DNA from 3 places in the Paeniglutamicibacter sulfureus genome. Region 3 is predicted to be linked to each of the others. Evidence: riboswitches for the same ligand, from Rfam matches in the RefSeq annotation. Region 3 holds a riboswitch; each other region holds the start of a gene.
The links. Region 3 has a riboswitch for S-adenosylmethionine ahead of ABD687_RS15240 (methionine ABC transporter ATP-binding protein). Riboswitches for the same ligand answer to the same signal wherever they lie in the genome.
Positions count from the first base shown of each region.

Region 1 (4,968 bases), 910 kb from region 3:
GGACCTCATCAGCCTGTGCGCCGGCGGCAACGACGTGATTCGCCCGGGCGGCGACCCTGATGCCATCGCCGACAAGCTCGACGCGCTCATGCGCGTATTGGCCACCTCTAATGCCACGATCCTGCTTTTCACCGGACCCGATATCCGAGACACCCCCGTATTGGGCGGAATCCGGGGCAAGGTCGCCATCTACAACGAAAACGTGCGCACGATCGCGGCCCGCTACGATGCGGTGGTGGCGGACATGTGGTCGCTGCGCGAGTTGCACCAACCGCGCATGTGGGCGGATGACCGATTGCATTTCTCGCCTCTGGGCCACCACACCATCGCGGCAATGGCCTTGGATGCACTGAACGTCCCGCACCAGCTGAAACCGCTCGAACCGTCCGAGGCCGAGATCAAGAACTGGCGCGATGCCCGTCGCGACGACCTGATCTGGGCGCGCACGCATCTGGCGCCATGGGTACTGCGCCGCCTCCGCCACCAGTCCTCCGGTGACGGCGTCCTGCCGAAACGACCGCTCGCCACTCCCTTTACCGAGCAGCCGCCCAACTCGTCCCTCGGCAACGGTCCCGCGATCTGAGCCCCTCGGCGACAGGGTCCGCGTGTTGCCACGGCTATACCCTGCGAGATGAAAATTCGCAGGCGCGCCTGAAGTCCCTTACCGACCAGGATCCGCGCACAGCCTGACTTGCATCTCCCAACCGGACCATGCCCCTTGAGCTACCCGGCGTCGGCCTGAATGTCGGGTTCCCGGACGAAAACGCGCTCGCCCAGGGCATCGCCAAGTTGCTCGATGTCGGTGAGGAAGCCATCGTGGCCAATCGGCGAGGTGATGTACTGGACCTTGCAGGGATTCGGCAGCAACGCGGCAAGTCGCTCAGACTGCTCGGGCCAATACAGGCGGTCCGAATCCACGGCAGCCACCAGGACATTTACCTCTGCCAGTCGCGCAAGGGCGGCCTCGATGGACTCGTGGCCCCTGGCAATGTCATGGCTCATGAGGGCCTCGGTCAGCACCAAATAGCTGTTGGCGTCGAAGCGGCCCACCAACTTGCTTGCCTGGTGGTCCAGGTAGCTTTCCACCTGGTATCGACCGCGGTCAAGACCGGGACTTGAGACAGGCAGTTCGTCGCCCTGCGGCATCCGCCCGAACCGAACGTCGAGTTCCGTCGCTGTCCGGTAGGTGATGTGGGCAATCCGCCGGGCAATCCCCAACCCGGCCGACGGAATGAGCTCGTTGGCGTAGTAATCGCCGCCGGCGAACTCCGGGTCCAACTTGATGGCGGCGGTCTGCGCCTGTGCGAAGGCGATCTGCTCGGCCGAGGACTCGGCCGAAGCCGCCACCACCACGCAGTTCCTGACGCGTTCGGGGAATTCGACGGCCCACTCCAGGGCACGGGCACCGCCCATGGATCCACCCAGCACCGTGTGCCACGCAGCGATACCCAGCTCGTCGGCCAGGCGTGCCTCCAGCCGCACCGAATCCTTGATGGTCGTGAAGGGGAACCGTGATCCCCAGGGGACCCCGTCCGGGTCAAGGCTGGCCGGGCCGGTGCTGCCGGAGCAACCGCCGACCATGTTGGCTGCAACCACGAAATATTTATCGGTGTCCACCGTCTTGCCCGGTCCCACAAATCCGTCCCACCAGCCGGGTTCCGTCGAGGCTCCACGGGCGACATGGCTATCGCCTGTCAGTGCATGGGCGATGAGGACGGCGTTGGAGGCATCTGCATTCAACGTGCCCCAGGTCTCGTATCCCAGTACGATTTCCGGCAGCGTCGCACCGGTCTCGAACGTATAGGAACCGGTTTTCAGGTGCTGCAGGATGCCGTCGGGGGCGTAGTCCAACGCCGCTGCCGTTTCTGCGTCATAAAGGACCACGTTTGTCTCCACACTCACCGGGTACCCTGAAATTCAACATCGGCAGAGGTGGCCACTGATTCGAAGCCAACCTTCAGGTCGCCGATGATGTCGGCAATATTCTCAATGCCGACGCTCAAGCGGACAAGTCCCGGGGACACGCCTGCGGCAACCTGCTCCTCCTCGGTGAGTTGCGCGTGGGTCGTCGACGCCGGGTGGATAACCAGCGAACGCACGTCGCCCAGGTTGGCGACATGGGAGTGCAGCGTCAGCGCATCGACAAAGCCCTGGCCCGCTTCGCTCCCGCCGGAAATCTCGAACGAAACAATGGCGCCAATGCCCTTGGGTCCATACTTGCGCCCGCGCTCGAACCACGCGCTGGATTCGATCCCCGCGTAGTGGACGCGCTGCACCTGTGGTTGTGTCTCCAGCCATTGTGCAACTTCCACGGCATTGGAGACGTGGCGCTCCATGCGCAGCGACAGCGTTTCCAGCCCCTGGGCAATCAGGAATGCATTGAACGGGGAAACTGCCGACCCGAGGTCGCGCAACAGTTGCACGCGTGCCTTGAGGACGTAGGCAAGGTTGGCGCCTAGTGCACCGTTGACGCCGAGGTCCCGGGCGAAGACCAGGCCGTTGTACGACTCGTCGGGGGTGTTGAAGCCGGGGAATTTCTGCGGGTCGGCGGCAAAGTCGAAATTGCCCGAGTCAACAATGACACCGGCGATTGCCGTTCCGTGTCCACCGAGGTACTTGGTGGCGGAATGGACCACGATGTCGGCTCCCCACTCGATCGGGCGGATCAGGAACGGCGTGGCCAAGGTGTTGTCAACGATCAGCGGCACACCTGCCTCATGCGCAATGGCGGAAACGGCTTCGATGTCCAGCACGTCCTGGCGCGGGTTGGAAACCACTTCGCCGAAGAACGCCTTGGTGTTGGGTTGGACGGCTGATCGCCAGCCTTCCAGGTCATCCGGGTCCGAAACAAAGGTGACTTCGATGCCCAGCTTGCGCAGCGAGTGCTTGAACAGGTTTTGGGTTCCGCCGTAGAGGCTCGGGCTGGCCACGATGTGGTCTCCGGCCTCGGCAAGGTTCAGGATCGAATAGGTGGTGGCAGCTTGTCCCGAGGCCAACAGCAGTGCGCCAACTCCACCTTCGAGGCTGGCAATGCGCTGCTCAACGGCGTCCTGCGTGGGATTTCCGATACGCGTGTAGATCGGCTCGAGCTCGGCCAGTGCAAAACGTGCAGCGGCGCTTTCGGCGCTCGGAAACACGAATGACGACGTCTGGTAGATGGGCAGTGCTCGTGCACCGGTTGCGGAGTCGGGCTCCTGTCCCACGTGGATCTGGCGGGTTTCAAAGGACCAGTTGTTAGACATATCTTCCCCTTCAAGGATTCTAGGGGGTATGCCCGAAGCCGACTCCGGCGGTGGCCGTGTCTTGGCTAGGGGCATTCCCGCGCTTGTCCCACGTCGTTTTGACGTGGGGCCTGGTCTTCACCCGGGGCACCCCACCGCGGCGGAGGGTTGCCGTTCAGCAAGCCGGGGCTTTCTGCTGAAACTCATGACCTTGTCAATAAGTCTGGCCCAGGGCTTCACATGTTCGCAACCACATCTCAAATTGTGACAAGTTGGCGGCAATCGCACTAGCCGCAGACGTTTAAAACGACCAACTGAAACGCAAGTTAGGTCAACCTAAGTCGAGAGCCAGATCACAAAGTGCCATGATGGGCACATGATGAGGCTCGACCATGTAACTTACGCTTGTGGACCCGACGGTCTAGCGGCAACTGCCGCTAGGATCGGCGCGGTTCTTGGACTCGAATCAGTAAAGGGCGGTGTGCACCCACGTTTTGGTACGCGCAATGTCATCTTCCCGCTGAAGAACAACCAGTACCTGGAAGTTGTCGAAGTACTCAACCACCCGTCGTCTGACAAGGCACCGTTTGGCCAGGCCGTTCGCGCCCGCTCCGAACTCGGAGGTGGCTGGATGGGGTGGTGCGTCGCTGTTGACGACTTGGCTCCTGCCGAGGCACGCCTGGGCCGCGGCTCGGTACCGGGAAACCGGAAATTCCCCGATGGACGGGAACTGACCTGGCGCCAGATCGGCATCAACGGCCTGATTGCGGACCCGCAGGTTCCCTACATGCTTCGCTGGGATGAGGGCACCGAGGATCTGCACCCCTCGAAGGCACTGGATCCTGTGGGGAAAATTTCCTCAATCTGCATCGCCGGCTCCAGCGAACGGGTCGCCGACTGGCTCGGACAACCCGAGCAGTTGCCCGTTGGCGACGTTGTTGTCGATTGGCAAGCGCCGAACGGGACGCCGGGAATCCTTTCGGTAACGTTTGAAACTCCCACGGGTCCCATCACGCTGTAACAAAGCAGTCATGGGAAGCACTAGCCTGAAGTTACGGCAGACAGAACGCCAGGATCCCCGGATTGTCGGGGATCCTGGCGTTTTTGGTTCCGGTTCTCTGGCTACTTTCTGTGGTTTTTGATGTGGTGGTCGATGAGGTCCATGGCCCTTTGTTGGCGGGGCGTGGGCAGGGAAAGCAGTTCGAAGGTCCGCTCGGTGCCCGGGACGCTGGTGGTGTTCCTGGTCCGGGTTCCCAGGTGGGTCAGGAGGTCTTGGTAGCTGGTGGCGGTGGTCCCGTCGTCGAGTTTCCGGGTGCTGGCCTTGGATGCCGCGGCGGCGGAGCGTTCGACCTTGGCGACGGGTTCCTCGGGCACGGGTCGGTTCTCGTCGGTGAAGGTCAGTGGTGCGAGGGCGGTGCGCAGGTGCCAGGTGAGGTGGGCGGCGAGCATGCAGAGGAAGACGTGGGCTCGGGTCCGGTTTTCGGTGTAGTGGCGGATGGGGCGGATGCCCAGGTCGCGGGTTTTGAGGGTCTTGAAGATCTTTTCCACGTTGGCCAGGGACTTGTAGGTGCGCACCGCCTCGGGGGCGTCCATGGTGTCGGCGGGGAGGTTGGTGCGGATGACGTAGATGCCGTCCAGGTCGGCCTCGCGGGCAATGGATCCGGTGTTGCGGGTGTAGGTGAAGGCGGTGTCTTCGATGATGAGGTTGAAGTGCTTTTGCATGTTGTATTTGCCGGCGACCTTGCCG
Region 1 covers NZ_BAAAWO010000001.1:4,250,425-4,255,392, reverse strand. Annotated here, with positions in the region: gene ABD687_RS19250 (SGNH/GDSL hydrolase family protein) at 1-583, shown strand, start outside; gene metX (homoserine O-acetyltransferase MetX) at 724-1,896, opposite strand; gene ABD687_RS19240 (bifunctional o-acetylhomoserine/o-acetylserine sulfhydrylase) at 1,899-3,242, opposite strand; SAM riboswitch class IV at 3,317-3,432, opposite strand; gene ABD687_RS19235 (VOC family protein) at 3,598-4,242, shown strand; gene ABD687_RS19230 (IS1634 family transposase) at 4,344-4,968, opposite strand, start outside.
Region 1: another riboswitch for S-adenosylmethionine. It lies ahead of ABD687_RS19240 (bifunctional o-acetylhomoserine/o-acetylserine sulfhydrylase); the one in region 3 lies ahead of ABD687_RS15240 (methionine ABC transporter ATP-binding protein).

Region 2 (4,968 bases), 380 kb from region 3:
CAGCGGTGGCAACCAAGGCGGCGGCGGTGGATTCGGTGGCGGCAACGCTGGCGGAAACTCCGGCGGCGGCTGGAATGCACCGGCGAACGATCCATGGGGTGCTCCTGCCGGAGGAAACAACGGCGGATGGGGCAACCCGGGTTCCGACGAACCACCCTTCTAAACAAAATTATTCACCATCCCGCAGAAAATTCTGCGGGCTCCACCTGATAAAGGAGCTCCACGATGGCTAAGGCTGAACTCCGTAAGCCCAAACCAAAGTCCAACCCCTTGAAGGCCGCTGACATCACTGTCATCGACTACAAGGACGTAGCATTGCTGCGCAAGTTCATTTCCGATCGCGGAAAGATCCGCGCCCGTCGCGTTACCGGTGTTTCCGTACAGGAACAGCGCAAGATCGCACAGGCCATCAAGAACGCGCGTGAAGTAGCCTTGCTGCCTTACTCCGGCGCTGGCCGCGGCTAAGGAAGGTATACCAACATGGCAAAGCTCATTCTGACCCACGAAGTTACCGGCCTCGGTGCCGCAGGCGACATCGTTGAGGTGAAGGACGGTTACGCACGTAACTACCTTCTCCCGCGCGCCTTTGGCATCACCTGGACCAAGGGCGGTGAGAAGCAGGTTGAGTCGATCAAGGCCGCCCGTGCTGCTCGCGCCGTTGCTTCCCTGGAAGACGCCAAGGCACTTGCCGCTTCGCTTTCCGCCAAGCCGGTCAAGCTGACCGTCAAGGCCGGCGCTACCGGTCGCCTCTTCGGCACCGTGAAGACCGACGACATCGCCAAGGCTGTTGCAGCCGCCGGCGTTGGCGCGATCGACAAGCGCAACATCGAGATCAACGACCACATCAAGTCGACGGGTAACTACACCGCGACCGTGCGTCTGCACACCGATGTCTCCGCAACCGTTTCACTGCAGGTTGTTGCCGCAAAGAAGTAATTCCTTGTGCACCCGCCGTCTTGTGTGACGGCAAACCACTGTGGACCCCGCCCTCGGCGGGGTCCATAGTGGTTTAAGGCCTCCTCTGGTGCATCGGGTCTGGCGCCGGGCGTTCCCGTCGAGTAGCTTGGCCAAATGGGGCAGTGCCCTCCTGGATGGACTGCCACGTCGAATCCCGGGAAAGGGCAGCCAAACAAGCGAGAAGGCGCGGTCATGAAGCTGGTATTAACGGAGTTTGTGAGTCTCGACGGGGTGTCGCAAGGCCCCGGGTCTCCCGAGGAAGACACCACCGACGGATTCACCCAGGGCGGATGGTTCGTCCCGCACATGGACGAGGCCTTCATCGAACAGGCCGCGCAATGGCTCGGCGAAGCGGACGGGCTGCTGCTTGGCCGCCGCACCTATGAGGCATTTGCCAGGGACTGGCCGCAAATCACCGACCCGGACGACCCCTTCACGGTGCTCATGAACTCCCTGCCCAAGTACGTGGCCTCGCAAACGCTTGGCGAGGGAACCTGGGATCCAACCACCATCCTCTCCGGTGACGTGGCGACCCGGGTTGCCGACCTCAAGGCGCGCCCCGGCAAGGAGCTGCAGATCCACGGGAGCGCCAGGCTTGCCGCTTCATTGCTCGCCGAGGGGCTGATTGACGAGCTGCGACTGGTGGTGGCGCCGGTGGTCCTTGGCCATGGAAGGCGACTCTTCCCGGAGGGAGGCGCACCCACAGGACTTCGGCTCTCCAGCACCACGAGCACCCCGGGCGGGCTTGCCATCCTGGTCTACGAGCGCATCGGCGATGCGTCCTATGCGACTTATACGGGAGTTTCGGACCTCTCGTAGGTGGAAGAGGTGCCGGCCACCGCGTTTGTGGCACGTATGCCAACCATAATTCCGGGCCATGTCATCGTCTTCTTCGGCCCCAGAGCTGTCGTCCACGCGTTCGGGAACGAATGCGGGCGTCTCGGGCAACTGTGGCACCATCGAGGCAAATGATCGCACAATCTTCGATTCTTACTCTTCGTGACTTCGTATGTCGAAACAAACTTTGACGAGACGTAATTATTTCTTCTAACGTTGGTGAAGAATCAAGAGTGTCAACGTAAGGCCCTGGCCCGTTGGCCGGCAACCCTCTCACGGTAGTGGGGTGCTCCAGGTGATGATTCGGCCTACCGGAACCCCGGAGGCAAGTACCGCACACCTCGTTGGTTGGCGCGTGTGTAGCACGCACCGCGATGGTGGGCCGAAGCCGAAGGATTGAGCACCATGACACTCACCTCTGACCTCACCCCCGACACCCTGCGCAACGTCTTTGCCCAGCATCCATCCGGCATTGCCGCACTCTGCGCCATCGTTGACGGGCAACCGCAGGGAATCATTGCCTCGTCCTTTACGGTTGGCGTCTCCATGGATCCGCCGCTGGTGATGTTTGCTGTCCAGAACACCTCGAAGACCTGGCCGTTGGTGCGCACCAACGGGCGGATCGGGGTTTCAGTGCTCAGCGAAAAGAACGAGGGCGTGTGCCGGCAGATCGCTTCAAAGTCGGGGGACAGGTTCGCCGGGCTTCGTCTTGATTCGACCGATGAGGGTGCGCTGTTCCTGCATGACGCCACCCTGTGGCTCGATTGCTCCGTCGAGCAAGAGGTTCCTGCAGGCGACCACCATGTGGTGCTGCTGCGCGTGCACGGCCACCAGACGCACGACAACGCCCACTCACCGCTGGTGTTCCACGGTTCGGCATTCCGTCGCCTGGATGCCGAACAGCTGGTCTCCTAGGGAACCTGAAATGCGAGGGCTCAGCCTCCGTGGTACCGAATCCATGATTCGATGCCACGGGGACTGAGCCCTTTGCCTTTGCCAACACGTTTTCCTAAGACGAGTGGTGCACCACGCCAGTCATGTACCGGTAGCCGTCACGGGCAAGCCGGGCGAGTACGTCCAGGTCGACGTCGGCAAGCTTGTTCACATAGAGGCACGATGCCCCGCGTTTGCACTTGCCCAATTTCTCCAATAGGGGGCCGGCGGTCGGTGCAATGGTCAGCCCGTAGAGGGCAAGGTTCGCCGCCCTCGGGGAGAAGCCGATGGCACTGGCATCCCCTTCGCGCCCCGATTCGTACTTGTAGTGGTAGCTGCCGAACCCAACGATTGTCGGGCCCCACATAACCGCGGGCTCTCCGCTGACCTCTTCCATCATCCGGAGCAAGACCTCGGCATCCGCGCGCCTAGTCGGGTGTGACACTGCCGATATGAATTGAGCCGGGTCAACGGCTGTCGGTGCGGTCTTGTTGGCGCTCATGCGGCCCAGTATGTCAGTCGTTGGTGATCTCCATCAATCCCCGATATCCCCAGATCCGCGGGAAGTTCCGGCGTGTCTGTGGATAGCTTGTGGGTAACTATGAAATGGTGGCCAATCCAAGCCCGGAATCCCGGGGTTTTTGTGTGTATAACCGACTTTTCCGCGTGTAGAGGATGTGGATAAATACTTTGTATCCACAGGGGTTGATCTACATAATGCCTAGTCAAAGTCTTATTGTGGAGAGGAAATTGGTGTAATCCACAATGTTCTCCCCAGACTGTGCACACAACACGCCGCAAGGTTCACAGGTTATCCACACGGCCTGTGGATAACCGTGTTGGGTTTGTGGGAAAACAGGTCTATGGTGACAGTGTTCCCCACCTATTTCCACAGGTTCGCGGTGCCCTACGGCACGTGTGAGTTTGAACCTAACGAATCGTCCGTGCTCCTTGAGACACTGAATAGGTAATGATGCGGAAAACTTGGGAACCCGCGCAGCTTGAAGGGAAAAACCCGTGTCGCTAGCCAGCACCGAAACCAGCTCCGATTCACATGGATCGGACTATGGACGCACCCCGCCGCAGGACCTCGTAGCCGAGCAAAGCGTACTGGGCGGCATGATGCTGTCCAAGGATGCCATCGCGGACTGCGTGGAGGTGCTGCGGGGACTGGACTTCTATCGCCCGGCGCACGAGGCCATCTACGAGGCCATCATCGACCTCTACGGCCGCGGTGAGCCGGCCGACGCCGTTACGGTCTCGGACCTTTTGACCAAGCGCGGCGAGATCACCCGGATTGGCGGTCCGGCCTACCTGCACACGCTCATCCAGTCCGTGCCCACCGCTGCCAACGCCGGCTTCTATGCCGAGATCGTTCGCGAACGTGCGGTCCTGCGCCGCTTGGTTGATGCCGGTACCAAGATCGTGCAGCTCGGATACTCGCAGGACGGCGAAGTCGACGCCATTGTGAACGAAGCCCAGGCCGAGGTCTACAAGGTCGCCGAACGCAGGACTGCCGAAGACTATGTCCCGCTGCGCGACATCATCGAGGGCACCGTCGATGAAATCGAATCCGCCGGCAGCCGCGGCGAGGGCGTGATCGGTGTTCCCACCGGAATCTTCGAACTCGACGAGTTGACCCAGGGGCTGCATGGCGGCCAGATGATCGTTATTGCTGCACGTCCCGCGGTGGGCAAGTCGACCTTCGCACTGGATTTTGCCAGGTCAGCGTCCATTAAGAACAACATGACCTCCGTTTTCTTCTCCCTGGAAATGGGACGCAACGAAATCGCCATGCGCCTGCTGTCGGCCGAGGCGAGCATCGCGCTGCAGAACCTGCGCAAGGGTACGATCCAGGACGAAGAATGGTCGAAGATCGCCACCACGATGGGCAGGCTCAACGACGCTCCGCTGTTCATCGACGATTCGCCGAACATGTCGCTGATGGAAATCCGCGCCAAATGCCGCCGGCTTAAGCAGAAGCACGACCTCAAGCTCGTGGTGCTGGACTACCTGCAGCTGATGAGCTCGGGCAAAAAGGTCGAGTCGCGACAGCAGGAAGTCTCCGAATTCTCGCGTGCGCTGAAGCTGTTGGCCAAGGAGCTCGACGTTCCGGTCATCGCGCTGTCGCAGCTGAACCGTGGTTCGGAGCAGCGTACCGACAAGAAGCCGATGATCTCCGACCTCCGCGAGTCCGGTTCCATCGAGCAGGATGCCGATATGGTCATCCTCTTGCACCGT
Region 2 covers NZ_BAAAWO010000001.1:2,959,537-2,964,504, reverse strand. Annotated here, with positions in the region: gene ABD687_RS13560 (single-stranded DNA-binding protein) at 1-163, shown strand, start outside; gene rpsR (30S ribosomal protein S18) at 226-465, shown strand; gene rplI (50S ribosomal protein L9) at 481-936, shown strand; gene ABD687_RS13545 (dihydrofolate reductase family protein) at 1,150-1,776, shown strand; SAM riboswitch class IV at 2,020-2,132, shown strand; gene ABD687_RS13540 (flavin reductase family protein) at 2,200-2,709, shown strand; gene ABD687_RS13535 (DUF1801 domain-containing protein) at 2,804-3,229, opposite strand; gene dnaB (replicative DNA helicase) at 3,745-4,968, shown strand, end outside.
Region 2: another riboswitch for S-adenosylmethionine. It lies ahead of ABD687_RS13540 (flavin reductase family protein); the one in region 3 lies ahead of ABD687_RS15240 (methionine ABC transporter ATP-binding protein).

Region 3 (4,968 bases):
GATCTTGTTCACCAAGGCCGGATCAGCGTGGATTCCTGCAATTTTGTCGGCCAGCAACGCGCCGTCTTCCCACGAGCCTTCCCACAGCTTGAACGCAGCCTGAACGTATTCTTCGGCCCAGTCATAGCGGTCTGTGTGTTTGGCTAGCCTGTCAGCCCCAAAGTTGCGGTGTGAATTCTCCAGCACGCTTGTCACGATGTTCCAGGCAACTCGACCGCTGCTCAGGTGATCGAGCGTCGAGAGCTGACGTGCCAACTGGAAGGGATCGGACTGGATTACCGAGGACGTGAAGGCCAGCCCGATTTCTTCGGTCACTCCTGCCAGGGCCGAAGCAAGCACTAGCGGGTCATTGGACGGCACCTGCAGTCCGCGCTTGATGTGCGATGCCCAGCCCCCGTCGTGGTCGCCGTAGAGCCCAACAACATCCGCAAGGAAGATTGCATCGAACCTTGCGGCTTCCAGGTCCTTGGCCAGATCCACCCAGAGCTTGAGCTCGTTGAAGCGATGTTGTTGTGCCTCGGGGTGGCGCCATTGGCCACCAAGGATGTGGCTGGTGGTGTTCATCAGGAAGGCGCTCAACAGCAGGCGCGGTCGCCGTGAAGTACTCATGGTTGGGGTCTCTCCAAAAGAAGCAGGTCGGTTCAAGAAGGGCGATGGTTACTGTCGCTTGTCCAGACGGGATGCGATGCGGGTGCCCGAGATCTGCACAATTTGGACCATCAGAATCATCAGCACGATGGCGACGACCATCATGCCTGTTTCATATCGGTAGTAGCCATAACGGATGGCAAAGTCACCGATGCCTCCCCCGCCGACCAGTCCCGCCATTGCCGAATAACTGATGAAACTCACCGTCATGATCGTGATCGAACCAATCAGTGCAGGCTTCCCTTCCACTAGCAACACGTCGCGGACGATCTGGCCGCGGGTCGCACCCATGGCCCGTGCAGCTTCAACGACGCCGCTGCCGAGCTGCGTGAGATTCTGTTCAACGAAGCGTGCAAAGTAGGGAATCGCGTTGATCGTCAGCGGGACAATCACGGCTGCCGTACCGATGGTTGTTCCAACGACGAACCGGGTGAAAGGAATGATCGCGATCAGCAAGATCAGGAACGGAAAGGACCGCATGGTGTTGACGAAACCATCGACAATGCGATGCAGCTTCGGCCGGGGTCGGAGGCCTTGGGGGGCCATTGAATAGAGCCAAATACCCAAGGGCGTTCCCACCAGGATCGCGATGGGGATGGACACGACGAGCATGGCCAAGGTCTGGCCGATTGCCGCGGCAATTTCAGGCCAAAGCTCGATAACGCGGTTGAGGTCGAAGGCCGCTGCACCGCTGCCGTTGGTGGAGGAAGCAGGCACGCTGACGGCCGCAGCAAACTTAGACAAGGGAGGCCTCCTTCAAAGGTGCGCCGAAGCTTGCGGATTCGGTGCCGCGGACCTGGCGCTTGCGGTCCAAGGTGATGTCATCGGAAATGAGGTACCGGCCGATGGCGGTCGCCGGTGTAAACGAGGGATTCCGAAGTGCGCTGATGTCGAATTGTTCGACGACTCGGCTTTCTTCCATGACGGCGACGTTATCGGCGATTGCCTTGACGACGTTCATTTCATGCGTGACGATCACGGTGGTGATTCCCAACTGGGCGTTGATGTCCGAAAGGTACTGCAACACCGACGCAGTGGTCCGCGGATCCACGGCTGATGTCGGCTCGTCGCAAAGCAATACCTTTGGCTCGGTGGCCAGCGCACGGGCAATGGCCACGCGTTGCTTCTGTCCGCCTGACAGCTGTCCCGGATATGCCTTGGCTTTGTCGGCCAAGTCCACAATTGCCAAGGCTTCGTGGGCGCGGCGGCGGCGTTCTTTCTTGGCTACTCCCGCGAATTTAAGGCTAAGCTCGACATTTTCAACGGCGTTGCGGTTGTTCAGGAGGTTGAAATGTTGGAAGATCATCCCGATCTGGTGCCGAGCCCTGCGCAATTCCTCGTCGTTCAGCGACGTAAGGTCCGTACCGTCAACCACCACGCGGCCGTTCGTCGGGCGCTCCAAGAGATTGATATTGCGAAGCAACGTTGATTTGCCCGCACCGGAAAATCCAATGATTCCCTGGATCGATCCCCGCGGGATTTCCAGCGAGACGTTGTCCACCGCAGTGAAGGGTGCCTCCGCCGGAGGGAAAACTGTTGACACGCCTTGAATGCTGATCATGTCCTACTCCTCTCGGTTCACCCGAGGAACGCCGCGACATGGCAAATCAGTCAAATACGTGCGTAAGAACGAAAGTATTCGGCGGACCGCGCAGAGTTTGGCTATCTCCATCGGTCCTGGCGGTAGCACCGGATCCCAAGGACGGGAGTGGTTGCTGCGGCGTCAACGAGCCAGGTCTCTCAGCCGCTCTGGATGGTGTGTGTTGGCGTTGGTCGATTGCCAACGCCGAACAGTTCAAGTGTGTCGCAGAATCTTCGATCGAACCAAGACGAATCGGGCTCCTGTGAAACAAATCGACTCACAGAACGATTCTCGCGCTTGATTTGCTTCATGAACCGTTATAAGTCGGAAGATGAAGCGTCGATCCGCCCTACCTTGCTTCATGATTGCGTCATGTTGACAATGCGCCCCACGCGCGCGCCCCGGTCTTGCCGAGCCAATTCCAGCCCATAGGTGAACGCTCGTCCGAGCACCACCAAGGTTCGCCACCCGTGGGATTTGCGAAACAACCGGTGACCCACTGCTGCGCCACCCGCGACGGCGACAAGGATTGCGCGACGTCAAAGACACCCGCGGCCGTCACCATGTCCGATCGCTGCAGACCGAATTCCGAGGGCAACCGCGCGGCGACCAACGGGCCAATTTTCGTGGTTACCCCATGGATCGCCAGAGGTATTTACACGATGACCCGCAACCGCCCACAGCAAACCCGCAGGTACCGGGAGCCGCGTGGGCGGAAGGTACCTGCGGGTTCATCGTCGTCGGCTCACTTGGCCAAATAGCCACCATCGACCGGCAACGAAACGCCGGTGACGTAAGTATTGGTGGCACTGGCAAAATAACCCACCGCTTCGGCAACGTCTTCCGGCATCGCCACTCGACCCAGCGGAATCGCTTCGGAGACCGCTCGCTCCGCGGCCATGGGATCCTCGTGTCCGGCCAACCAGTCCTCAAACATCTGGGTACGTGTCATCCCCGGGGCCACGGCATTGACCCTGATGTTGTGCGGTGCAAGTTCCACCGCCGCGGCCCGTGTCAGCGCCAGCATCGCGCCCTTGCTCGCGCTGTAGATCCCCATGGTGGGAACCCCAATGCTTGCCAGCCGCGAGGTCACGTTGATGATCGCGCCGCCACCGGCACCACGCATGACCCGCCCCGCAGCTTGGAGACAGAAAATCGCCGCGAAGGTGTTGATTTCAAAGGTTTCCCGCACCTCCTCCTCCGGGGTGTCGAGTAGGGAATTGATGTGGTCAATGGCCGCATTGTTCACCAGAACATCAAGCCTTCCGGTGCGTTCGAGCACCGTGTCCATCAATGACTGCGCGGCACCCGAAGCGGTCAGTTCAGCCCGCACGAAGAAGCCGGACTCGCCGAGTTCTTCGGCCACCTGCTCTCCGCGTTCCTCATTTCGTCCGGTCACCACGACCTTCATTCCATCTGCCACCAGTCGTCGGGCAATCTCGATTCCGATTCCCGAGGTGGCGCCGGTAACCAGTGCGACGCGTTGGTTTTCTCCCACTGCGCTCTCCTCCTTCACTTCGCTGTTTGTCCTACTTTTTTGCGGGACCGATCAATTCCTGGCCCGGGCGGCTGTCGCTTAGGGGCGTCCCGCCCCCACCAGCCTTTCACCAAGCTTTCGTCGCTGCTGGTCGTCGCTGCCTGGAATGACGTTGCCCCGAAGCGAACGCCCCGCGGTCTCCTTGAAAGTGAGCACCGAAATCAGCCCGATCACGCCCGCAGCCATCAGGTACCACCCCGGTACCAGCGAATTTCCGGTCGCACCGATCAGCGCCTCGTTGGCCACCGCCGCGGTGCCGCCGAAGACGGCCGTGGACAGGTTGTAACCAATGGCGAATCCGGAGTAGCGCACCGAAGTCGGGAACAACGCGGGCAGCGTCGAGGAGATCGTCGAGAGCAGCATGACCAGCAAGAGACCCAGGGTGCCGATGCCAACGATCTGCCCCCACAATCCGGCCGACTGCATCAATTGCACCGCCGGCACCGAAAGCAGCACGAAGCCAATGCTTGCGGTCACCAGCAGCGGTTTACGTCCAATCCGGTCGCTGAGTGCCCCCAACGGCACGATCAATGCGATCATCACCAGCTGGATGAGAACCAGCGTCATGTTGGACTCCACCGAGCCATGTCCCAAGGTCGTCGTCAGGTAACTGGGCATATAGGTCAGCACGAGGTAGAAGGCGACGTTGACCAGCACGATAAAACCGAAGAGCTTGAAGAGCTGACCGGGATACTTGCGCAACAATGTTCCCAGTGCCTGCGGCGCGGTGCTGACTTCGTTGTCCTTGGAACTGTCCTCGGTAAAGGTTTCGGATTCCTCAAGGTGGCGTCGCATCCACAATGCAATCCCCCCAAGCACGAGGGTGAGTGCGAAGGGCAACCGCCACCAGCCAGCCATCATGCCTTCCTCGCCAACCACCAGGGTCAGCCCGGTGCACAGGATCGCCGCCGCGCTGAAGCCGGCCAAAGTGCCGAATTCAAGGAAGGAACCATAGAAGCCACGGCGGTTATCCGGGGCATGTTCGCTCATGAACACCGCGGCTCCGGCGTATTCGCCGCCGGCGGAGAACCCCTGGACCATGCGCAGCAGGACCAGCAAGACCGGAGCCAGGTAGCCGACCTGGTCAAAGGTGGGCAGGGCGGCGATGCACGCGGTGGACACACTGATCATCACAATGGTGAAGATCAAGACCTTCCGTCGGCCAATCCGGTCACCGAGCGGGCCGAGCACCATGCCACCG
Region 3 covers NZ_BAAAWO010000001.1:3,337,503-3,342,470, reverse strand. Annotated here, with positions in the region: gene ABD687_RS15250 (NtaA/DmoA family FMN-dependent monooxygenase) at 1-609, opposite strand, end outside; gene ABD687_RS15245 (methionine ABC transporter permease) at 658-1,392, opposite strand; gene ABD687_RS15240 (methionine ABC transporter ATP-binding protein) at 1,385-2,209, opposite strand; SAM riboswitch class I at 2,314-2,408, opposite strand; gene ABD687_RS15235 (SDR family NAD(P)-dependent oxidoreductase) at 2,976-3,728, opposite strand; gene ABD687_RS15230 (MFS transporter) at 3,807-4,968, opposite strand, start outside.